3 regions of the Hymenobacter jejuensis genome follow, and region 2 is predicted to be linked to each of the others. Evidence: riboswitches for the same ligand, from Rfam matches in the RefSeq annotation. Region 2 holds a riboswitch; each other region holds the start of a gene.

Region 1 (8,187 bases), 410 kb from region 2:
GCCGTCACGATGCGGCGGCCTTGGCGCAGGGCCGTGCTTACCAGCCGAAACGCTTCGGTTGGGTCGTCGATGACCTCTACCAGAATGTCCAACTCAGGGTCCTGCAAGAGATCGTCGGCGTGAAAATCGAAACGATCGTGCGGAAGCGGCCGCGCCTTGGTTGGGTTTTTGACGGCAATGCGCCGGATGTGAGCGTTCAGTTCCGGCAGCTTTTCCAGGATATCGTATAAGCCCTGCCCGACGCAACCAAAGCCAATGAGACCAATTTGAAGAGGGCGGTCAGCAGATTTAGTAGTTGGCATAGATGAAGAAAGAGTAATCCGATTAAATTGTTAAATAATTTATAATCAATATGTTATAAACTGTCAATGGGCGAAGGTATGCGCGTAAAAGCGCTCCAGAAAATGCGTGATTTGGTCGGTTTCGATCAAGAAGCCGTCGTGGCCATACTGCGAATCCATTTCGGCATACACCGCACCCGGAATGTGGCGAGCCAGTAGCTGCTGCTCGCTGGGTGGAAAAAGCACATCCGACGTGATGCCCAGCACCAGCGTGCGGGCCCGAATCCGGCCCAGCGCCGCGGCAATGCCGCCCCGGCTGCGACCTACGTTGTGCGTGTCCATGGTTTTGGAGAGCGCAACGTAAGTATAGGCATTGAAGCGAGCCACAAGCTTGTCGCCCTGGTACTGCTGATACGAGCTGGCCCGAAAGCCATCGATAGTATCGTCCATCGTTTCGGCTTGGGTAAGCCCGTAGGCTTCGTAGCTGCGGTAGCTGAGGAGCGCAACGGCGCGCGCGGCGCGCAGTCCCTGCTGCCCACCGGTAGGTGTGTTTTGGTTATAAGTGCTATCTGCTTGAATAGCAAGTCGTTGGGCTTCGTTAAAAGCAATGCCCCAGGGCGAATGCTGGGCGTTGGTCGCTAGCACTACCAGGTTGCCAAAAAGGTCCGGTTGCTGAATCGCCCATTCCAGCGCCTGTTGGCCGCCGAGCGAGCCCCCGATCAGGGTATGAACTTTTCTAACTCCCAAATGCTGCCGCAACTGCTCGTGCGCCGTCACCATATCGCGAACGGTGAGCAGCGGAAACCGGCTGAAAAGCGCCTCGCCAGTCGCCGGATCGGGCGTTAGGGGGCCTGTAGAGCCGTAACATGAACCCAGAATATTGGCGCAAACAATAAAGTACTCGGCCGGATCAAAGTGACAATTCTCCCCAAACAACCCCGGCCACCACTCCAAAACGTTGGAGTTGGCGGTGAGCGCGTGGCATACCCACACCACATTGTCGTGGTTGGCATTGAGCGTGCCATACGTATGGTACGCCACCTGCACATGCGGCAGCGTGGCGCCACTTTCGAGCGCTAAAGGATGGGGTAAGGTGAAAAATTGACTATCGACCATAAAGTAGATGCGTGTTGCAGAAGCTCAAGGGATAAGCTTTGCAAGGATTTTCAATAGCCCGCGGGCTGAACCTGCTGGATCGGAGGCAGTCGGTCCCACCCAAAAAGATCCCTCGATCCGGTTCAGCCCGGGCTACTGAAGGATGGTCAAAACGGCTCCCTCTCTCACAAAAAACCGTTCTGCCATCCGCAATGCGGCAACTCCCGAAAGAAGGCGGCTACCGTTGCGACTCGTCGCCGCGGCCACCGCCCAACCTCTCATTTACACTTCCAGGGGTTGCGCATGTTCTTTTTCGGGCTGCAACAACGTGCTGCCCACTTCTTCCGCTTGCAGCGGCGCTTCATTGCGAACGGCTTCGAAGGCCTGCGCCAGATCGGCACGGATGTCTTCAAAATGCTCGATGCCAACCGACAGGCGCAGTTGCGTAGGCGCTACACCAGCGGCGCGCTGTTCGTCGTCGGAGAGTTGTTGGTGCGTGGTAGCCGACGGCTGAATAATGAGCGTCTTGGCGTCGCCCACGTTGGCTAAGTGGCTCACCAGCTTCAGGTTATCAATAAACTTGGTGGCCGTTTCCTTGCTGCCTTTGATGGTGAAGGTGAGCACGCCGCCGAAGCCGCGCTTTAAGTACTTCTGCGCCAAGGCGTTATAGGGGCTGCTCTTTAGGCCAGGATAGTTCACGCTCTCGACCTGCGGATGCTGCTCCAGCCAAGTGGCCACCCGAAGTGCATTTTCTACGGTGCGGTCGACGCGCAACGACAGGGTTTCGAGGCCTTGCAACAGCTGGAAGGAGTTGAAAGGGCTGATGGACGGCCCAAAGTCGCGCAAGCCTTCTACCCGCGCCCGGATGATGAAGGCAATGTTGCCAAACGGGCCGTTTTTGCCGAATACGTCATTGAAAACCAAGCCATGATAACCTTCGGAAGGCTCCGTAAACTGCGGAAATTTGCCGTTGCCGAAGTCGTATTTGCCGCCGTCCACGATCACGCCGCCGATGCTGGTACCGTGGCCGCCGATCCATTTGGTAGCCGACTCTACTACGATGTGCGCGCCGTGCTCCAGGGGGCGGAACAAGTAGCCGCCAGCGCCAAACGTATTGTCTACAACCAGCGGCAGGTCGTGCTTCTCGGCAATGGCGGCAATGCGCTCAAAATCAGGCACGCTGAAGCTGGGGTTGCCGATGGTTTCGAGGTAAATCGCCTTGGTTTTGTCGTCGATCAACTGCTCGAAATGATCGGGATTATCGCCGTCGGCAAAGCGAACCTCAATGCCCAAGCGCTTGAAAGCCACTTTGAACTGGTTGTAAGTGCCGCCGTAGAGGAACGACGAGCTAACAAAGTTGTCGCCGGCCTGGAGGATATTGTTAAGGGCAATGAACTGAGCAGCCTGACCCGAACTGGTTGCTAGCGCTGCTACGCCGCCTTCGAGGGCAGCTACACGCTGCTCAAACACGTCGGTGGTTGGGTTCATCAAACGGGTGTAGATGTTGCCGAACTCCTTAAGGGCGAAGAGGTTAGCGCCGTGTTCTGCGCTTTTGAAGACGTAGGAGGTTGTCTGATAAATCGGAACTGCGCGGGAGCCGGTAGTCGGATCGGGTTGTTGGCCGGCGTGTACTTGGAGGGTTTCGAAGTGCAGGTTTTGCGTAGACATAAAGAGGCTGTGATTAGGAAGTGTCAGAAGGAGAAAGATGCTGTAAATCAGGGCGTAAGCGACGGACGGCTTAGGCGAAGCTCCTCAAGAGCGCAAGGTTGCGCTGAGGCAGGAAAAACCCGTCGGAGAGCGTACCAAGACGCTGCAAGACGCAGTTTTGCGGTAAGTACAGAGGGGGAGGAAAGGAGGCTAGACTCGACTTAGCGAGTTAGCAACAACAGGTGCAACAGCGGCACATTCGCATTCGCATGACTACACCTTCGGCGCGGCTAAGAGCAGCGGCAACCGAAACACGAAAACCCATTGGCAAACCGGCGTGCAGAAACGCAGCCGTGGCGGATGGGTACGAGAGGGCGAAAGCGAAAGAGTTTTGCATGGCACTCAACTTATATTCCCCGTCGGCGGATGCCGGGCCGGGCAGGAATTGGCACCTTTCGCGCGGTCGAAGGTTGCCAGCGGGTCACGGAGCCTGATCTCTCGCCGCTTCTGTATAAATTTTGAAAACTACCCCGCCGCGAGCGGGGGAGTACCGGGTTGGTAGCTACAAATGTACAACTGGATTTGACATACGCAAATCCAGGGCAATATTTTTTGCGCGACCTAGTCGGCAGTTTATGAGCTACTTAGCTAAAAAAGAACAGAAGCACAGGAAAAATATTTTGCTTAATGACCCGAAAAACGGTTTCAGTAAGCCGCTGATTTGGCTTCCTAATCGCTGTTATTCTTCAAGTGTTACTAAGCAATTCTGCGTGGCTTCGTACTTCTTGCCCGAAACCTTTACACACATGGTGTCTTATAAAGAAGAATCAGTCTAAATAGGTAAAAATCAATAGCTTATATGCAAAAAGGCTGCCTCCAGTTGGAGGCAGCCTTTTTGCCTGGTTATGTAAGAGAATAAGAGCTTAGCTCTTAGGCAATGTAAGCACTTGGCCTACCTCGATGTGATCGGGATTGCTGCCGATAATACCTTTGTTGGCTTCGTAGATCTGGTGCCATTTGGCAGCATCGCCATAATGATTTTTGGCAATTTTCGACAGTGAGTCACCACTTACGACAGTGTACGTGTCGCCTTGCGTAGTAGCAGAGGCAGGTTGGGCGCTGTTGCCACCAAAGAAATCGGTGTTACCCGCATTCTGGTTGGGCTGATTAGCCGGTTGAGCAGGTTTTTCTTCGCCTTTATTCAGAAAATCAAACAGTCCCATAGTGTGTAAAGCTTTAGATTAGAGAGGAGAGAAAAACTTGGGCAGTGGGCAAGTGCACCATTGCCACGACATCAGGGGAGCTTACGCGTTTAGGATGAATAAGTTGTAGTTCCGGAAGCTCAAGAGTTGGGTGCTAACTCTTTTGGCGCGGCTGCCGTAAGAAGCGCTGTGTTTGATGCCGTGAGCTCCACCCAGCGGGCATCAACTAGCATATTGCTCACCTTCCTAACCCTTACAACGAACCCATGAAAACCTCCCTTTCTCCCTTCCGGTATTTGGCCAGCTTGCTGGTGTTGGTGGCTTTGCTGACCGCAAGCTGTAGCCAGGAAAATAAAGTTGGCGAAACCAACCTGCTTTACGGTACCGATAGCAAAGTCTGGAAAACCGATAAAGAAACCTCTGCCACCGGCGATAAAGTAGCGCAAACCAGCGCCGACAAGAAAACCGAGCTCCGCTTCTATGCCAACGGCAACTTCAACATGTCGTCGCCCACCCAAACAATGCAGGGTACTTACACCTTCGATCAAGCTGCTAAAAAGATCACGTTGACGCCTGCGGGTGGCCCCAATTCCCTGAGCTTTGACGTAGTTAATCTGACCAAAAATGAGATTACTCTCAAAGCCCCAGATGGCTCGCAGATGATGCTGGAAGCTGACTAACAGCATTGAAAATACAATTTCTAGCCATTAAAAAAAGCCCTTCTGCATAGTGCAGAAGGGCTTTTTTTAATGGCTAAGTGCTCTGAAAGGTGATTTGTAACTTATTTATAGTCAAAATAATTGTGAATTAGGGTGCTGGTTGCTTGACGAACACCCGTGAAATCCAGCGGGGCAGGAATATGGCCCCGAGCACGAGGTACATGTAATACGTCACGATGCGGTACAGGAGCACGATAAAGTTGGTCATCGTGGGCGTACCGATGAATTTGCCGAAGAACGTCGGGAAAGCCCCTTCGGCAATGCCCGCCCCGCCCGGTGTAATGGCGATCAACAGAATAACTTTGTAAGTAAGGTTGCGGCCAAAAATGAGCGCGAACTCGTTGGCGTTGACATTGACGAAAGCCGCGATGATACAGCCGATTACGGCATAGCGAGCCGTCCAGACAAAGGCTGTGGAGAGCGCCGCTCGAAGCCAGTAGCCCGCACCGTTGCCGCGGAGCTGCGCCGAAGCCCATACCATCTCGTTGCCGTGCTGGTACGCTTTGGCCCGCCAGCGCCGCAGCCCCCGAATTGAAAAGAAACGGACCAAGAAGCGCTTGACAGACAAGGGATTAATAAAAATCGCATAGAGCATCAGGCCGGCGTACAGCGTGACCGAAACGTAGCTCACCACAAACGCTACCCGCAACGTAGCCACCAACCCGCCTTGCAGTGCCTCGTGCGGATATAAGGCGTCGCCGGCTACCCACACCACCAGCGGTACCATGATGACATAATACAAATTGTCGAGCATGGCCGTTGCCATCACGTACGCCAATGATTTGCCGAGCGTAATGCCTTCTTTATTAAGCAGAAAGGGTGCTATGGCCGTGCCACCCACTGCCGAAGGCAGCACGCAGGACGCAAATTCCCAAATCATGATTACGTCCAAGCTAGCCCGCCAGCTCAGGGCCCGCTCTGACATGTGCCGGATCCGGTAGACATAGCCTAAGTCGCGGGCTAGCAGCACCACCAGCATAATGGCCAGCCAGTGCAATTTCGCATTGGCCAGCGGTGCCAGATCGCCGGGTTTATAACTGCGCCAAAACATAAAGCCCACCACGCTCAGGCCAATCAGGACGGGCAGCACGATGCGCGAAGGCCGGAGCTTATCGAGCAGCTGCTGTTCTTGACTGTTCTGCGTGAGCGGCATAGGCGAGGGGGTGAGGCGGAGCGTAAAAGTAGAGAATCTTGGGTGGCGGCGCTGTTAAATCCAGATTAAGAGGCCCTAACGATATGGCGATGGCAACAACCGGTAGCTTGGAAAAATCGTAACTTTGTCTGTTGTACGTAGCAGAATACTCAGGTTACAGCCTAACCTTTTAAAGCACGTGCCTGTTGCCTTGCTGAATTCTACTTTTGCCTTATAGAATATGATTGTCGAACCTGGTGAATTGCTGGCGGCTATAAACTCGCCCAACGACCTAAAAAAGCTCAGCCAAGATCAGCTGGTACAACTCAGCCAGGAGCTCCGGCAGTTCATTATCGACTCGGTTTCGATTTACGGAGGCCACTTTGGGGCCTCACTAGGGGTAGTAGAACTAACGGTGGCGCTGCACTACGTTTTCAACACTCCTGACGACCAGCTGGTGTGGGATGTAGGCCACCAGGCTTACGGCCACAAAATCCTGACCGGACGCCGCGACCAGTTCCCCACCAACCGTCGCTATGGCGGCATGTCGGGCTTTCCGAAGCGCAAAGAGAGTGAGTATGATGCCTTCGGCGTAGGCCACAGCAGCACTAGCATAGGCGCGGCTCTGGGTATGGCTGTTGCCTCTGATTACAAGAAAGAGTTTGACCGTCAGCACATTGCCGTAATCGGCGACGGTGCCATGACGGCCGGAATGGCTTTTGAGGCGCTCAACCACGCCGGCGTAACCAATACCAATCTGCTGGTTATCCTCAACGATAACTGCATGAGCATCGACCCCAATGTGGGGGCGCTCAAAGAATATCTAACCGATATTACTACGTCGCGCACCTACAACAAAGTGCGCGACGAGCTCTGGAATGTGCTGGGCAAGCTGAGCAAATTCGGCCCCAACCCCCAGCAGATTGCCCGCAAGGTAGAGCAAGCTATGAAAGCTACTTTGTTGAAACAGAGTAACTTATTTGAAGCCCTGAAATTCCGCTATTTCGGTCCGGTCGATGGGCACGACGTCGACCATTTGGTTACGATTCTGCGCGATCTCAAGAGCATTCCGGGCCCCAAGCTGCTGCACTGCGTTACGGTGAAAGGCAAAGGCTACGCCTTGGCCGAAAAAGACCAGACGCTGTGGCACGCGCCGGGCTTATTCGACAAAATCACGGGCGAGATTTACAAGAAAGTCCCGGACAAGCCCCAACCGCCCAAGTATCAGGATGTATTCGGGCATACGCTGGTAGAGTTGGCTGAGCAAAACGACAAGATCATGGGCGTGACGCCGGCGATGCCTTCGGGCTCGTCGCTGAACATCATGATGAAAGCCATGCCCGACCGCGCCTTCGACGTGGGCATTGCTGAGCAACACGCTGTTACCTTTTCGGCGGGCTTGGCCACGCAGGGGTTGGTGCCGTTCTGCAACATCTATTCATCGTTCATGCAACGGGCTTATGATCAGGTAGTTCACGATGTGGCGTTGCAAAATCTGCACGTCGTATTCTGCCTCGACCGGGCCGGTTTTGCCGGCGCCGACGGCCCTACGCACCACGGCTGCTACGATATTGCCTATATGCGCTGCATCCCGAACATGGTGGTTTCGGCCCCGATGAACGAGGAGGAGCTGCGCAACCTGATGTATACCGCCACGCTGCCCGAAAACGCCGGCCCCTTCAGCATCCGTTACCCGCGCGGCGAAGGTGTGATGCCGGAGTGGCGTAAGCCTCTCAAGAAACTTACCATCGGTACCGGCCGCGTAGTGCGCGATGGAGAAGGCGTGGCCATTCTGAGTATTGGGCACATTGGCAACTATGCGCAAAAGGCTGCTAATCAATTGGTTGCAGAAGGGCTAAACCCTGGCCACTACGACATGCGCTTCTGCAAACCGTTGGACGAGGAAATGCTCCATAATGTGCTGCGGCAGTACAAAGCCATCATAACCGTAGAAGACGGTTGCCTGCAAGGCGGCTTTGGCGCGGCCGTGCTGGAGTTTATGGCCGATCATGGGTACTCGCTGCCCGTGAAGCGCCTCGGCATCCCCGACCGCGTAGTAGAACACGGCTCTCAGGATGAGCTTTATAAGGAATGCGGCTTCGACGCGAATG
Region 2 (8,187 bases):
TTCGATGGTATCGTAGCCAACAGTATTGGCAGGCCAGAAGCCCAGCACCGCACTAGCCGTAATTGATTTATTATCAATTAGTTCCTGCAACATCGTCTGCGCGTCGGCAAACAGCTTGCGGGCTGCTTCGCCCAGCGTTTCGTCTTCCAGAATGCGCGGGTAGCGGCCTTTCAGCTCCCAAGTATGAAAGAACGGCGTCCAGTCGATGTACTCAGCCAGTTCCGCCAGCGGGTAATCTTCTAACACCTTGGTACCGAGGAAGGTAGGCTTGGTGATAGGCGTCGTTTGCCAATCGGCTTTAAACTGATTTTGGCGTGCCGCTTCAATGCTCAGGTAGTGCTTGTCGCGCTGCCGGCCGGCGTGGTCTTCGCGTAGCTGGCGGTAATCATCGGCAACCGTCTGCGCATAAGCCGCTTCGCTGGAGCCGAGCAGGCCCGCCGCCACGCCCACCGAGCGCGAGGCATCGTGCACATGCACCACGGGGCCGGAATATGCCGGCGCAATCTTGACAGCTGTGTGCAGGCGCGAGGTAGTAGCCCCGCCGATGAGCAACGGAATTTTCATACCGCGCTTTTCCATCTCGGCGGCCACGTACGTCATTTCGTCTAGCGAAGGCGTAATCAAGCCGCTCAGGCCCACAATGTCAACTTGTTGATTAACAGCCTCTTCTAAAATCTTCTCTAGCGGCACCATGACGCCCAAGTCCACGATGTCGAAGTTGTTGCAGGCCAGCACCACGCCCACGATGTTCTTGCCGATGTCGTGCACGTCGCCCTTCACCGTGGCCAGCAGAATCTTGCCCGCGGTTTGGCGCTCCTGTCCGCGCTTGTCGGCCAGCAGGTAGGGCTCCAGATAAGCCACCGCTTTCTTCATTACGCGCGCCGATTTTACGACTTGCGGCAGGAACATTTTGCCGGCACCAAACAGGTCGCCCACGACGTTCATGCCGGCCATCAGGGGGCCTTCGATCACTTCCAACGGCCGACCAACTTGCTGCCGCACTTCCTCGGTATCCTGCTCAATGAAATCGGTGATGCCGCGCACCAGGGCGTGTTGCAGGCGCTCGGCGACGGGCAGGCTGCGCCACGCGTCGGCCACCACTTCCACCTTGTCTTTTTGCTTGACGGTCTCGGCAAAATCGACGAGTCGCTCGGTAGCATCGGGGCGACGGTTGAGCAGCACGTCTTCCACCATCTCCAGCAAGTCCGGCGGAATTTCGTCGTAAACCGCTAATTGACTGGGGTTTACGATGCCCATATCCAACCCTGCCCGAATGGCGTGGTAGAGGAAAGCCGAGTTCATGGCCTCGCGCACCACGTCGTTGCCGCGGTACGAGAATGAGATGTTGCTCACGCCGCCGCTGGTGCGGGCGCCGGGCAGGTTCTGCTTGATCCACCGCACGGCCTCAATGAAGTCGAGGGCGTAGTTGCGGTGCTCCTCCATGCCGGTGCCCACGGTCAGGATATTGGGGTCGAAGATGATGTCCTCGGCCGGAAAATCCAGCTCGTTGACCAGAATGTCGTAGGAGCGCTGGCAAATCTCTTTGCGGCGCTCCAACGAGTCGGCTTGGCCGTCTTCGTCGAAGGCCATCACGATGACAGCGGCACCGTACTGGCGCACGGTGCGGGCGCGCTGCTTGAAAACCTCCTCGCCTTCTTTTAGCGAGATGGAGTTGACGATGCTTTTGCCCTGCACGCACTTGAGACCGGCTTCCAACACGCTCCACTTCGACGAGTCGATCATGATGGGCAGGCGGGCAATGTCGGGCTCGGAGGCAATGAGGTTGAGAAACGTGGTCATGGCTTGCTCCGAGTCAAGCATGCCTTCGTCCATGTTGATGTCGAGCACCTGCGCGCCGCCTTCTACCTGCTCGCGCGCCACAGCCAACGCCTGCTCGTACGCCCCGGTCCGGACGAGGCGCGCAAACGCCCGCGAACCCGTCACGTTGCAGCGCTCTCCAACGTTGACAAAGAGGCTATCTTCGTAAATACCAAAGGGTTCGAGGCCGCTGAGGCGCGTCGCCTGCGGCACCGTAGGCAAGGGGCGTGGCGCAAATTGGGGTGCCAACTTGGCTAGCTCGCCGATGTGCTGGGGCGTGGTGCCGCAGCAGCCACCGACCACGTTCAGCAGGCCATCGCGGAGGTAATCTTCCACCACTTCGGCAAACTCCTGCGCCGACTCGTCGTAGCCGCCGAACGCGTTGGGCAAGCCCGCATTCGGGTACGCCGAAATGTGCACGTTGGCAATGCGACTCAGTTCCTGAATGTACTGCTTGAGCTGCTTAGCGCCCAGGGCACAATTCAGGCCCACGCTCAAGAGTGGCAAGTGATGAATCGAGTTCCAAAAGGCTTCCACCGTCTGCCCCGACAACGTGCGGCCGGAAGCGTCGGTGATCGTGCCCGAAATCATGATCGGCACAACTTTGCCACCTTCGTCGAAGAAGCGCTGCACGGCATAGAGCGCCGCTTTGGCGTTGAGCGTGTCAAAAATGGTTTCGATCAGCAGCGCGTCGGAGCCGCCGTCGATGAGGCCGCGCACCTGCTCGTGGTAAGCCGTGGCCAACTCGTCGAACGTGGTAGCACGGTAGCCGGGGCGGTTTACGTCGGGCGAAAGCGAGGCCGTGCGGTTGGTTGGCCCAATGGCACCGGCTACAAAGCGCGGCTTGCTGGGGTCTTGGGCCGTAAACTCATCGGCTACTTCGCGGGCCAGCCGCGCCGATTCGTAATTGAGCTCATACACAACGTGTTCCAATCCGTAGTCGGCCTGCGCGATAGAGGTACCGCTGAAGGTATTGGTCTCCACCATGTCGGCCCCGGCAGCGAAATATTCCGCGTGGATGTTGCGAATAATATCGGGGCGCGTGAGCGAGAGCAGGTCGTTGTTGCCGCGCAAGGGCTTGGGATGATTGGCAAAGCGCGGCCCCCGAAAATCCTCCTCGTCCAGCGTGTAGCGCTGAATCATCGTGCCCATGGCGCCGTCGAGCACCAGGATGCGTTGTTGCAGGATGGAGTAGAGGGGCGAGTCGGAACAGTGCGTCTTCATAGATTCTCTTTCAAAACGGCAGGTACAAAAAACCTATCCAGAAAGAGAAAACTGCGGGTGCAGGTTCCGTACTTATCTTCTTTCGTTTCCTCCAAGAGGGCGAAATGGGAGTTGGCACCTTGCTTCGCGGTCAGGTTGCCAAGACGTCGTAGGGCCCAATCCCTCGGTCTTTCTGGATAAGTATCACAACAAAGGTACATCCTAAACACCGAAAAATAAACGGACTTGCCGCGGGCTTGGTTTACCGCCCGATTATCTGTTCTCCGGATGCGCATTCGCAAATATTTTATTTTCTATATACTAACAAGAAAAGCTGCCGCGTTAGCCCAACAACGGTGTGGATCATTTACTTAGCAGAGGTTGCGCATGAAAGCATTGGTGCGGTTGCTGTCGTTGATGCTGCTCGGTGTAGCGCAGGTGAGCATGGCGCAGGTTGCCGCCGGCGACGGTTTGAAAGGCGACTATTTCGACGGCAAGAATTTCGAGAAGCTGGCCTTAACCCGCATCGACAAAACGATCGATTTTAACTGGACCATCGGCCCCCGAGGGGAAGGCCGGTGGATATCGCCCGGGCCGAACGTACCCGGCGAGCAGTTTTCGGTGCACTGGACGGGGTACCTATATGCCCCAGTAACAGGGGTTTACACTTTTCAAATCACGACCGATGACGGCATGCGCGTACGGGTAGGCGGCCGGAAAATCTTAAACTCTTGGCAAAACCAGGCTGCCGCCGTTTATACGGCCCACCAACGGCTAACGGCAGGCCGGTACTACTCGCTGCAGGTAGACTATTATCAGGTTGAAAAGGACACGCGGGCGCTGCTGGCTTGGCAGCTACCCAACTCCACCGAAGCGCCCCAGCCCATCCCGACTACCAATCTGTATTCGGCTATGCCAACCTCTGCCGTACCTATTCTGCCTAAATCAGCTCGGCCTCAGCCCGCCGTTGCAGCCCGCTCAACGACAGCAAACAATACACCTGTAGTAGCCGCCGCCCCGACAACACCTCCCAGAAAATCAATACTTACGCCTTTAAAAGCGGCGTTACCAACAGGCCGTCGGCCGCGGGCAATTGCAGCACAGCCCAAGGTAGCGTCTGCGCCCGAGCCTGTCACCGACGAAGCGGCATCCTTGCCCGATATGTCGGCATTGGGCAAAGGCGACGTCGTGACGCTGCCCAACCTGTATTTTACCCAAAGCACTGCCACCCTGCTGCCGACTTCGCGCCCTGTGCTCAATGCCTTGGCTCGCACTCTACGCGAGCAGCCCGCACTGCGCATGGAAATAGCCGGCCACACCGACAATGTAGGCGAAGCCGCGCTAAATCTCCGGCTTTCGGAGCAGCGCGCCCGTGTGGTGCGGCAGTATCTGGTGCAGCAAGGCATTGATTCGGTGCGGCTTACGGCCCGCGGCTACGGCGGCATGCGCCCCGTCGCCGACAACCAAGACCCCAAACAACGGCCGCGCAACCGTCGGGTAGAAGTGGTTGTGCAGTAGGCAGTTACAATGATGCGGCACTGCCGGAAGCTTGCCGACAGGCTTTAATGCAATGTATTGATAATCAATTAATTACTAAATATTAATTTTAATCATTATCCGGAGTAGCAAGTAGTTGCTGTAACCTTTTGCCCACGCCAGCGCTTCTATACGCCGCAACTGATTAGCGCGGCAACACATGAGCGAACCGGCAAAGAGAGTAGCCCTGGTTACGGGCGGCAACAAAGGCATTGGCTTGGAAATAGCCCGTCAACTAGGCCAGCAAGGCATTACGGTAGTGATTGGCGCTCGCGACGAGGCTCGCGGCAACGCAGCCGCCAACCAATTGTGTCAGGAAGGCCTCGATGCGCACGCCGTGCAGCTCGACGTAACCAACGCCGAGGAGGTGGCCGCGCTGCCCGCTTTCTTTCAGCAACGTTTTGGCCGGCTTGATATTCTTGTCAACAACGCCGGGGTGCAGGAAGACCCTACTGGCAACGCTACGGTGGCGCTGTTTCGGAGCACGTTCGAGATCAATGTGTTCGCGGTTTTTGCCGTGACGGAGGCACTGCTGCCGCTGCTTAAGCAAAGTCCGGCGGGCCGCATCGTCAACCACAGCAGTCGCCTGGGTTCGCTTACGGCCATGAGCAACAGCCCTTTTTTGATGCCGGCCTACATGTCGTCGAAAGCGGCGCTGAACATGCTCACGGTGCTTACAGCCAGAGAGTTAAAAGACACCACCGTCAAAGTAAATTCGGCGCATCCCGGCTGGGTAAAAACGGAGCTTGGCGGCGAAGGCGCGCCACTCAGCATCGAAGAAGGTGCACGCACGGCCGTTGAGCTGGCGACGCTGCCCAGCGATGGTCCTACGGGCGGCTTTTTTCACAAAGGCCAGCCGTTGCCGTGGTAACAAACTACGGGGAAGGCTCGCCAAAACCTTTTGCACACCTTATCAGTTGCATAAAATCAAATCGAACAAAACCAATTTTTGAGCACCTGCTCCCCTTCATTCTACGATCATGAGCCAAGTTCCAAATCTATTTACGCCCATTCAAGTGGGCGCCCTTACGCTCCCTAATCGCCTGGCAATGGCGCCCATGACGCGCAGCCGGGCCACCAACCCAGGCAACGTCCCGACTGATTCCATCATCGAATATTACGTGCAGCGCGCTTCGGCCGGCCTGATCATCACGGAAGGTTCGCAGGTTTCGCTACAGGGTGTGGGCTACATAAACACGCCCGGCATTTACTCAGATGAGCAAGTAGCTGGCTGGAAGAAAGTTACGGACGCTGTGCACGCCGCGGGCGGTCGTATTTTTATTCAGCTGTGGCACGTGGGTCGCGTTTCGCACCCGTTTTTCCACAATGGCGAGTTGCCCGTAGCTCCGTCGGCCATCAAGCCGGAAGGCGTGAAAGCCTTTACGGGCCAAGGATTTGAAGAAGTTCCGACGCCGCGTGCGCTCGAACTCAGCGAGATTCCGGGCGTGGTAGAGCAATTCCGCTTGGCGGCCCGCAACGCCAAGCTTGCCGGTTTCGACGGCGCCGAAATCCACGGGGCCAACGGTTATTTGCTCGACCAGTTTCTGCAAGATGGCTCCAACCAGCGCACCGACGAGTACGGCGGCAGCCTCGAAAACCGGGCGCGCTTTGTATTGGAAGTGGTTGAAGCAGTGGCAGATGAGTTGGGCGCCGACCGCGTGGGCATTCGTTTCTCACCCCAAGGCAGCGCCAGCATCCAGGACTCTGACCGCGTGAAAACGTTTAGCTACATAACCGAGCAACTCAATAAGTTTAACCTCGCTTACCTGCACGTAATCGAGGCGCGCCCAGGCCATCCGATGGCGGCCGCGGCAGGCGTACCGGTCGTAGCCGCGCACCTGCGTCAGATCTTCAACGGTACTTTCATCCTGAACGGGGGCTACACGCAAGAAACTGCAGATCAGGCCATTGCCAACAACGAGGCTGATGTGATTGCCTTCGGTGTACCCTTCATCGCCAACCCCGATCTGCCCGAGCGCTTCCGCGTTGGGGCCGCCCTCAACTCGCCTGATTTCAGCACGTTCTACGTGCCCGGCGACAAGGGTTTCATTGATTATCCTTCGCTGGAAGAGCAGCCCCAAACGGAGGAAGCCAACGGCCACTACAATAACTAGTTCATAGTCAGTTAGTTATATTTTATCAAAACTCCTGCTCGGCGTATGCCGGGCAGGAGTTTTTTTGTTGGTACTCGTTGCTGCTATTGTCTACGGAGCGTCTAATCCGGTGCGTACATCGACTGCCGAACTTGATTTTGCGTAAGCGCAAGTACTTCACCAATCCCTCCCTTAGCAATGGCTGCCAAAAAGACTCCGACTGCCCCGAAAGCGGCGCCTGCCAAACCCGAGAAACGCCTGATGGCCAAGGACATGAAGGCCGAAAAGCAGCCCTATCCGGCCAAACAAGCCGACATGAAGCAGCAGCCCGACACGGACTTTGTTAATTACAAGGCAGCCAATAAGTTACAGGGGAAAATTGCGCTCATCACCGGGGCCGACTCGGGCATTGGGCGGGCCGTGGCCATAGCCTTTGCCTTGGAAGGCGCCGACGTGGCTGTGCTCTACAACGAAAACGACGTAGATGCCAACGAAACCAAGCGCCAGGTAGAAAAACGCAAACGCAAGTGCCTGTTGCTCAAGCTCGACGTGCGCGACCCCGAGCAATGCAAGCAAGCCGTGCGCCAGACCTTGGCCCACTACGGCGGCCTGAACATACTGGTCAACAACGCCGCTTTTCAGATGGCGCAGGAAAAATTTGAGGAAATCCCGGAAGAGCAGATTCGCCGCACCTTCGACACCAACATTCTGGGCTATATCTGGATGGCACAGGCAGCCATTCCGCACCTGCAGGCCGGCGACTGCATCATCAATACGGGCAGCATTGTGGGGCTCACCGGCAACCCAATACTGATTGATTATACCTGCACCAAATCGGCGATTCATGCCCTGACCAAATCGCTGGCTACCTACTTGGGAGAGAAGAACATACGCGTGAATTGCGTAGTACCCGGCCCCGTCTGGACGCCCAACATTCCGGGTACAATGCCGGCCGAAGAAATCGCCAAGTTTGGGTACGAGGTGGCGCTCAAGCGGCCCGGCCAACCCGAAGAATTGGCCCCAGCTTACGTGCTGCTGGCTTCGCAGGACGGCTCGTTTATGACGGGAAGCCTGGTGCACGTAACGGGCGGCAAACTCAGCAGCGACCAGTAACGGAAGTGCATCGGCGGCTTGCTTTCTGAGGGTGAAGCCTTTACTTCACCGCATGAGAAAAGCATACGGTATGGGGCTGCTCGGCAGCCTATTGCTCTTGGCTGGTTTTGCCGCGCCTGATTCGGCTTTGCAGAAAGTACGGCAGTTCCGGCAATCGCATGAAAATCAGCTACTTGCCGAGTACATGCAGCTGCTGGTCATCCCGAACGTTGCGGTGGACACAGCCAATCTGCGCCAAACCGCCAACTTCATCGCCGACATGATGCGCCGGCGCGGCATTAGCGGCGTGCAGTTGTTGCGCGCGCCTACTGCGGGCGTTGCGCCCGCCGTGTACGGCGAAGTGCGTACGCCCGGCGCCAAGCGCACCCTGATTTTCTATGCCCACTACGACGGCCAGCCCGTTAACCCGAAGCAGTGGGCTGCG
Region 3 (8,187 bases), 2.2 Mb from region 2:
GCCGCGTACGGGTGCGGTCATCGTTGCGCACCTGTTTGGGCAATGTGCTGATGTAGAGGGGTTGTTGCAAATTGCTGATATTCAGAGTATTGTATTAATAGAAGATAACGCGCAATCCCTTGGCGCGACCTACACCTTTGCCGATGGTAGGCAAATGCAGGCCGGCGCGGTGGGCGCGGTGGGAACGACGTCGTTTTTTCCCTCCAAAAACCTTGGTGCCTTCGGCGACGGTGGCGCGCTTTTCACCCGCGACCCCGACCGTGCCACGTACCTGCGCCAACTCTCCAACCACGGCCAGACCCGCAAATACCACCACGAGCACATCGGCCTCAACTCCCGTCTCGATACACTGCAAGCCGCCCTGCTGCGCGTAAAGCTCCGATACTTAGCCACTTGGACGGCTGCCCGGCAGCGCATCGCGGCCCACTATGATGCTGCGCTTGCTGATGTTGCCGGCCTGCATACACCTGCCCGCGACCCCCGCAGCACGCATGTTTTTCACCAATACACTCTCACCCTTGAAAATGAGCAGCGCCGCAACCAACTCCGGCAGCATTTGCTCTCGCAAGGTGTACCCAGCGCTATCTATTACCCGTTGCCCGTGCACTTGCAGCCCGCTTATCATTATTTGAACTACAAAGCCGGCCAATTCCCAGTAGCCGAAAAGTTGTCCCGTTCGGTGTTGTCTCTGCCCATGCATCCTATGTTGACGAACGATCAGGTAGAGTATATTGTGGATATAATACGCCGCTTTTAAGTGCCTATTGTTTGGAAATCAAAGCATTACATCAAGCCGAGAGTAATAAGCTTATGCCGCCGATCCGCTTCGTCATCTGTGGGGTAGGACACATTGGCCGTCGGCATGCTGCTTTGGTTTCTCGCCACGAACGGGCACAGCTGGTGGGCATTGTCGACGTGCGCGCAGAGCTACGACCAGAATTGGGAGCAGAATTTGGGGTGCCGTTTTTCAATTCTTTAGACGCCTTTTTTGCTTCCGAGATAGCCGCGGATGTCCTGACCGTGGCAACTCCCAATAACCTGCACGCACCCCAAGCCATTGCGGGGTTGCACCACGGCTTGCACGTCGTTGTTGAAAAGCCGATTGCTCTTCAATATATTGATGCTGAGGATATTGTGTATACAGCGCAGCAAACAGGCCAGTTGGTGTTTGGGGTAATGCAGAACCGGTACTCGCCCCCGGCCGCTTGGCTCAAGCAAGTCTACAACGAAAGCCGACTCGGTCAGATTTACCTCGTCCAGATCAACTGCTTTTGGAACCGTGATGCGCGTTATTATCGTCCTGGCGGCTGGCGCGGCACCCAGGCCCAGGACGGCGGCACACTCTTCACGCAGTTCAGCCACTTCATCGATTTGTTGTACTGGGTTTTTGGCGATGTTACCAACCTACAGGCTCGTTTTCGAGACTTCAACCATCAGGGCATCACGGAGTTTGAAGACAGTGGCCTCGTTACTTTTGACTTGGTGCGCGGAGGTTCGGGCACGCTTCAATACAGCACCGCGGTCTGGGACCGTAACCTCGAAAGCTCCATCACGGTGATTGCCGAGCACGGCAGCCTCAAAATCGGAGGGCAGTACCTGGATCAAGTCGAATATTGCCACCTACGCGACTACACGTTACCTGCGTTGCCCCCCACCAATCCGGCGAACGAATATGGGGCGTACAAAGGGAGCGCTGCCAACCACGCGCAAGTAATTGATAATGTGATAGATGTGATTCAGCATGGGGCCGCTGTTACAACCAATGCGCAGGAAGGCGCGAAAGTGGTAGAGATCATTGAGCGGATATATCGGTTGAGATAGTTTGGGCGAGTTCGGCGCTTGTTGCGGAAGTCGTGCCGGGGGAAAGAATAGATCGACCCCTGAATCTTTTAGCCAGAATAGATGTAAAGAATTGAGCCTGTAGGTTTTATTCTGCGTATCTATATACTATGACTTCCTACGAACAGCTAGCTTATGCGGAGCTGCGGACGTGGCAAGAACAGATGCAGCGACCGCCCTCATACCTCAACCGCTTCACGCGACGGGTACAGATGCGCCTTAATGCCTGGCTGCCTGAGCGCTTGCATGAAGCCATCACAGTCACTATCAAGCAGATGGTGCGCGGTGTGCTGTACGGCTCTTCGTACCTCACGCGCCGGCCCACTGCCGATGCCTCGCTGGAAGAGCGTGAAAAGTCGGTTCGCTGCCGCGTGCGATCCTACCGCAACACGGCTTCGGCCGAAGGAGCCGTAACAGGCGCGGGCGGCTTCCTGCTGGGGCTGGCCGATTTTCCGTTGCTGTTAGGCCTCAAAATCAAGCTGTTATTTGACGTGGCGTCGCTGTACGGATACGATGTGCGCGACTACACCGAACGCTTGTACTTACTGCATGTGTTTCAGCTGGCCTTTTCGAGCCAGCACACCCGCAACGAAGTGTACCACCGCGTAGTCAATTGGGAAGAGTATCGCCACCAGCTGCCCACCGATGTGCAAGCTTTTGACTGGCGCACTTTCCAGCAAGAGTATCGCGACTACATCGATCTGGCAAAGATGGCCCAGCTGATGCCCTTCATTGGGGCAGCAGTAGGAGCGGTAGCTAATTACCGCCTGATCGAGCAGCTTGGCGAAACCGCCATGAACTGCTTCCGCATGCGGCGCTTTCTCGAGTCGGATGCTGCTGTACCCGCCGAAAGGGCCGCCTGACAGATCGCATTTGGTAATGCAAAGTTGCGGTACGTACCTTTGCGGCATCAATTCTTTCCCCATCAAAGGATTGTTTTTATACCGAGGCGTGGAGAGACAGGCTCTATGAAACGCCGGCAACCCTCGGGCCATCCGAAACGGTGCCAAGTCCTGACCATATAAAAACAAGTTGCCGTGGCTTTTTCCAACAACCTTGCTGCCCCGTTCCTGTTGTGCGCTCGTACGGCTGCTGGCTCCGTTCTGATAACGGCTGATCGTGCCTGCTGCAGCTTCGCATTTGGTTGTTGTTGCTGATTGTTTTTCGGTACTGCCGCAGCTTGTGGCTCCTAATTGAGTCAGAACTTATATTCGTATATAAGACCTTGATAATCAAGTGCTTATATACGAATCAGTAAAGTGATTCTGGTATAGCCAAGCTGCGTAGTCCACAGCCTTTTTTCCCGTTTCTATCGTGATAAGCCGGCCGGTGGCCCGCCTTGTCCGAACCGTATTGTATGTTAAAAAAATCATTGGAACTTCTGCGGCAGGAAGCTGCCGAAACCGGCTCTCATACTCTCAAACGCAGCTTAGGTGGCCTCAACCTGATTGCCATCGGCATCGGGGTAATCATTGGGGCGGGGCTTTTTTCGCTCACCGGCATTGCAGCCGCCAACCACTCCGGACCGGCCGTCACGCTGTCGTTTGTGGTGGCGGCCATTGGCTGCGCCTTTTCGGCTTTGTGCTATGCCGAGTTTGCCTCTATGGTGCCCGTGGCGGGTTCTGCTTATACCTACGCGTATGCCACTCTGGGTGAGCTATTTGCCTGGATCATCGGCTGGGATTTGGTGCTCGAATACTCTGTGGGTGCCGCGACTGTGGCCATCAGCTGGTCGCAGTACTTGGTGCGCTTTCTGGCCAAATACGACCTTCACATGCCGGCGCAGCTCGTGCTTTCGCCCTTCGAAAAAGTTACGCTGGCCGACGGCTCGGTGGTGTCGGGTTTTATCAACTTGCCCGCCATCCTGATCGTGCTCTTCATCACGGCCATCATCATTCGTGGTACGCAAGGCTCGGCCGTTTACAACGGCATTGTGGTGGCCCTGAAGCTCTCAGTAGTGGCCGTGTTTATCGTGCTAGGCTGGCAGTACATCAACCCAGCCAACTACCATCCTTATATTCCGGCCAACACAGGCCACTTTGGCGAGTTTGGTTGGAGCGGCATTTTACGGGGTGCCGGGGTGGTGTTTTTCGTGTTTATCGGCTTCGACATCGTAGCCACCATGGCACAGGAAACGAAGAATCCGCAGCGCAACATGCCCATCGGCATCATCGGCTCGCTGGTGATCTGCACGATTTTGTTTGTGCTGTTCGGGCACGTCATGACGGGTCTGGCCAATTACACGGAGTTCAAAAACAGCGCGGCGCCGGTGGCCATTGCCATCGAAAAGACGCCTTATGCCTGGCTCAGCCAAGCCATCATTATCGCCATTCTGATTGGGTATACCTCCGTGATTCTGGTCGATTTGCTGGGCCAGTCGCGGGTGTTTTTTACCATGTCGCGCGATGGGCTGCTACCCGGCGTTTTCTCCCAGATTCATCCGCGCTTCCAGACGCCGCACAAGTCCAATCTGCTGCTGGGCGTGTTTATTAGCCTGTTTGCCGGGCTGGTGCCCATCAGTGTCGTCGGCGAAATGACGAGCATCGGCACGTTGCTGGCCTTTGTGATGGTGTGCATTGGCATCTTGATTTTGCGCAAGCGCGAGCCTAACACGCCGCGCCCGTTCCGCACGCCGTGGGTGCCGCTGGTGCCGATCTTGGGCATCCTAACCTGCTTAGTGATGATGCTGTCATTGCCCGCCGACACTTGGATTCGTCTGTTTGTGTGGCTGGCCATTGGATTAGCGATCTACTTCGGCTATGGCAAGAAAAACAGCAAGCTGCGGCAAGGCATTCAGGCTGAAGCGCAACCCGCCCCGCAAGAGGTTATTAGTTGATATGAAATTGCTTATAACAAAAGAGCCGGCGCATTGCGCCGGCTCTTTTGTTATAAGCAATTCAGGAGTAAAAACCAATTCCGCCGCTTGGCGCTGTGGCTGCTATGCTATTTTGGGGTATATAACAATTTGGCAATCAGGCCAGTCCAGCCGGTTTGGTGGCTGGCACCTAGGCCTTTGCCGTTGTCGCCGTGGAAGTACTCGTGGAACAGAAGGTAGTCGCGGAAATGCGGGTCCTTTTGCAGCAGCTTGTACTTGCCAAACGCGGGTCGTTGGCCTTTTTTATTGCGAACAAACAGCTTGGTCAGGCGTTCGGAGAGGGCCGCGGCGATTTCTTTAAGGGTGCTGAACTGCCCCGAGCCCGTCGGATATTCTACTTCGAAAGTATCGCCGTAGTAAAAATGGAAACGCTGTAACGACTCGATTATCAAGTAGTTAATCGGGAACCAGATGGGGCCGCGCCAGTTGGAGTTGCCGCCAAACAAATCCGAAACCGACTCGCCGGGGTCGTAGCGCACCGAGAAATCCATCTCGGGGGTTTCGTACACGTACGGATGCTCGAGGTGGTAGCGCGAGAGGGCGCGCACGCCGTATTCGGAGAGAAATTCGGACTCGTCGAGCATGCGGTGAAGGAGCTTTTTCATGCGGTGCCCGCGGAGCAGGGAAAGCAAGTGCCGCTCGCCCTTGCCCGGTTCCTGCCACCGCGACACCAACTCGGCCAAATGAGGCCGGTTGTCCAGAAACCACTTCAGCCGGTACTCAAATTCAGGCATGGCCGCCAGCATTTCGTCGTCGAGTACTTCCACCGCAAACAGCGGAATCAGACCTACGATAGAGCGTACTTTCAAGTGAATGCGCTCATCGTCAGGGGTATGCAGCACGTCGTAAAAGAATTCGTCTTCTTCATCCCACAGGTTGTAGGCTTCATCGCCCACCTTGGTCATGGCCTCGGCGATGTAGAGAAAGTGCTCGAAAAACTTGCTAGCCATGTCCTGATAAACTGGGTTGGTTTTGGCCAGCTCCAGCGCAATACGCATCAGGTTGAGGGCGTACATCGCCACCCAACTCGTGCCGTCGGCTTGCTCGATGTAACCACCGGTCGGCAGGGGCGCGCTGCGGTCGAATACGCCGATGTTGTCAAGGCCCAAGAATCCGCCCTCGAAAATGTTGCGGTTATCCTTGTCTTTGCGATTGACCCACCACGTAAAATTGAGCAGCAGCCGATGGAAAACGGCTTCCAGAAAGGCAATGTCGCCTTGGCCGTTGTTCTGCTTCTGGTCCATCTGGTAGACGCGCCACGTAGCCCAGGCGTGTACTGGCGGGTTTACGTCGGCTAGGTGCCACTCATAGGCCGGCAACTGGCCGTTGGGGTGCATGTACCAGTCGCGCGTGAGCAGAAGGAGTTGCTTTTTGGCAAACTCGGGGTCGAGCATGGCCAACGGAATGCAGTGAAAGGCCAGATCCCAGGCGGCGTACCACGGGTATTCCCACTTATCCGGCATCGAGATGATGTCGGCGTTGCGCAGGTGGCGCCAGTTGCTGTTGCGGCCCTTCTGGCGCTGCGGCGGCGGCGTGAGCACAGCCGGGTCTCCATCGATCCACTGGGCTACATCGTAATAATAATACTGCTTGCTCCAGAGCATTCCGGCAAATGCCTGACGCTGAATGCGTTGCAAGTCAGGTGTGGCCAGCGATTCTTCGAAGTGCCTATAGAATTCATCGGCTTCCTGCTGCCGCGCCACAAATACCTCCTCGAAGCCCGCAAAAGGTTGCTCCAGGTCGGTGTTGTTGCTCAACCGCAGGCACACCGTTTGGCTCGTGCCGCCCTCGATAGTAAAAGAGTAGTGGGCCGCCGCCTTGGTGCCGCGCTCCAACGGGTTGATGGCCGCGATATCATGGTTGAGGATGTAATCGTTGATGCCATCTTTGAAAAAAAGCCGCTCGGGCGGCAGGTTGTAGAGGCGCGGTCCGTTGGTATCGTTGTCGCAGAAGAGCAACTCGGGGTCTTGGGCGCAGTACAGCTTGTAGGAGCCCAGTAGCTCGTGCTCGGTCTGCAACGTGCTGGTGCCGCCAATGCTTATTTTGGGGCGTGCAATGCCAAAATCCCAGGCCCAGGTATTCCGAAACCACAGTTGCGGCACAATGTGCAGCGGTGCCGCTTCCACGCCGCGGTTGTGGGCCGTCACCCGAATCAGGATATCGTCGGGGCCGGCTTTGGCGTACTCAATGAACACGTCGAAGTAGCGGCCTTTATCGAAAATGCCAGTGTCAAGTATCTCGTATTCAGGTTGTTCGCGAGTGCGTCGCTTGCTTTCCTGCACCAGCTGCACGTACGGAAACTCCTGCTGCGGATACTTATACAGCATCTTCATATAGGAGTGCGTGGGCGTGTTGTCGAGGTAGTAATAACACTCTTTCACGTCCTCGCCGTGGTTGCCCTGACCGTTGGTGAGGCCAAATAGGCGCTCCTTCAGAATGCCATCGACTCCGTTCCAGAGGCCCACCGAAAAGCACAGCAGCTGCTCGTCGTCGCTGATGCCGCCAATGCCTTCTTCGCCCCAGCGATAGGCTTTGCTGCGGGCCATGTCGTGCGTAATGTATTCCCAGGCATTGCCGTTGGCGCTGTAGTCTTCTCGAACGGTGCCCCATTGCCGATCGGTAAGGTAGGGGCCAAATTTTTGCCAGTTGGCCGTTTGGGCTTTGTTTTCAGCCAAACGATGTTGTTCCTGCGTCATGGAAGTAAATAGGTGCCCATTGAGGTGAAAAAAGGCAGCTCGTTGGCTGCCGGGCACATCACCCGTTGCCGATAAAGCCCGGGAAAAGTGTCATGCCGCCATCCACGAAAAGCGTGATGCCGTGCACGTAGTCCGATGCGTCGGAGGCGAGCCACACCGCGACTTCGCCCACGTCGTGGGGCTCGCCGATGCGGCCGTAAGGAATGAGTTTGAGTAATTGTTCGGCGGCCTCCGGCGTATCCCAGGCCTCCTTGTTGATGGGCGTTTTGATGGCGCCCGGCCCGATAGTGTTTACCCTGATTTTGTGCTGCGCCAGCTCCTGGGCCATGGTTTTCATGAGCAGCATCACGCCGCCTTTGGAGGCCGCATAATTGGCGTGGCCAGCCCACGGAATTACTTCGTGCACCGAGCTCATGCAAATGATTTTGCCAGCCGCTTTGGATACTTCGGGCTGCACGCCGCGCCGGATAAACTCCTTAGCGGCTTCGCGGGCGCAGAGAAACTGGCCGGTTAGGTTCACGTCAATCACCTTTTGCCACTGCTCCAGCGTCATCTCCGTGAAAGGAGCATCTTGCTGAACGCCAGAGTTATTAATCAGAATGTGTAGGGTGCCGAACCGGTCAAGAATCTGGCCAAACATCTTCAGCACGTCGGCTTCCTTGCTTACGTCGGCTTGCAGGGCAAGGGCTTGGCCGCCGGCCGCTTCAATTTCTTTGACCACTACATCGGCGCCTTCGGCATCGTGCACATAGTTGACGATTACTGTCGCGCCGGCTT

What was found. A riboswitch is a leader RNA that binds a small molecule or an ion and turns the genes downstream of it on or off. The one in region 2 is predicted to bind S-adenosylmethionine.
Region 1: another riboswitch for S-adenosylmethionine. It lies ahead of FHG12_RS11195 (O-acetylhomoserine aminocarboxypropyltransferase/cysteine synthase family protein); the one in region 2 lies ahead of metH (methionine synthase).
Region 3: another riboswitch for S-adenosylmethionine. It lies ahead of FHG12_RS00240 (amino acid permease); the one in region 2 lies ahead of metH (methionine synthase).

Annotation. Positions count from the first base shown of each region.
Region 1 covers NZ_CP040896.1:2,718,559-2,726,745, forward strand. The annotation lists gene FHG12_RS11185 (homoserine dehydrogenase) at 1-302, opposite strand, end outside; gene metX (homoserine O-acetyltransferase MetX) at 366-1,397, opposite strand; gene FHG12_RS11195 (O-acetylhomoserine aminocarboxypropyltransferase/cysteine synthase family protein) at 1,659-3,044, opposite strand; SAM riboswitch class I at 3,428-3,541, opposite strand; gene FHG12_RS11200 (LysM peptidoglycan-binding domain-containing protein) at 3,947-4,246, opposite strand; gene FHG12_RS11205 (copper resistance protein NlpE) at 4,492-4,905, shown strand; gene FHG12_RS11210 (lysylphosphatidylglycerol synthase transmembrane domain-containing protein) at 5,033-6,097, opposite strand; gene dxs (1-deoxy-D-xylulose-5-phosphate synthase) at 6,318-8,187, shown strand, end outside.
Region 2 covers NZ_CP040896.1:2,304,380-2,312,566, reverse strand. The annotation lists gene metH (methionine synthase) at 1-3,042, opposite strand, end outside; SAM riboswitch class I at 3,112-3,225, opposite strand; gene FHG12_RS09445 (PA14 domain-containing protein) at 3,409-4,539, shown strand; gene FHG12_RS09440 (SDR family oxidoreductase) at 4,718-5,428, shown strand; gene FHG12_RS09435 (alkene reductase) at 5,538-6,671, shown strand; gene FHG12_RS09430 (SDR family oxidoreductase) at 6,912-7,763, shown strand; gene FHG12_RS09425 (M20/M25/M40 family metallo-hydrolase) at 7,816-8,187, shown strand, end outside.
Region 3 covers NZ_CP040896.1:75,430-83,616, reverse strand. The annotation lists gene FHG12_RS00255 (DegT/DnrJ/EryC1/StrS family aminotransferase) at 1-757, shown strand, start outside; gene FHG12_RS00250 (Gfo/Idh/MocA family protein) at 811-1,821, shown strand; gene FHG12_RS00245 (EcsC family protein) at 1,950-2,702, shown strand; SAM riboswitch class I at 2,776-2,867, shown strand; gene FHG12_RS00240 (amino acid permease) at 3,197-4,675, shown strand; gene FHG12_RS00235 (MGH1-like glycoside hydrolase domain-containing protein) at 4,783-7,410, opposite strand; gene FHG12_RS00230 (SDR family oxidoreductase) at 7,469-8,187, opposite strand, start outside.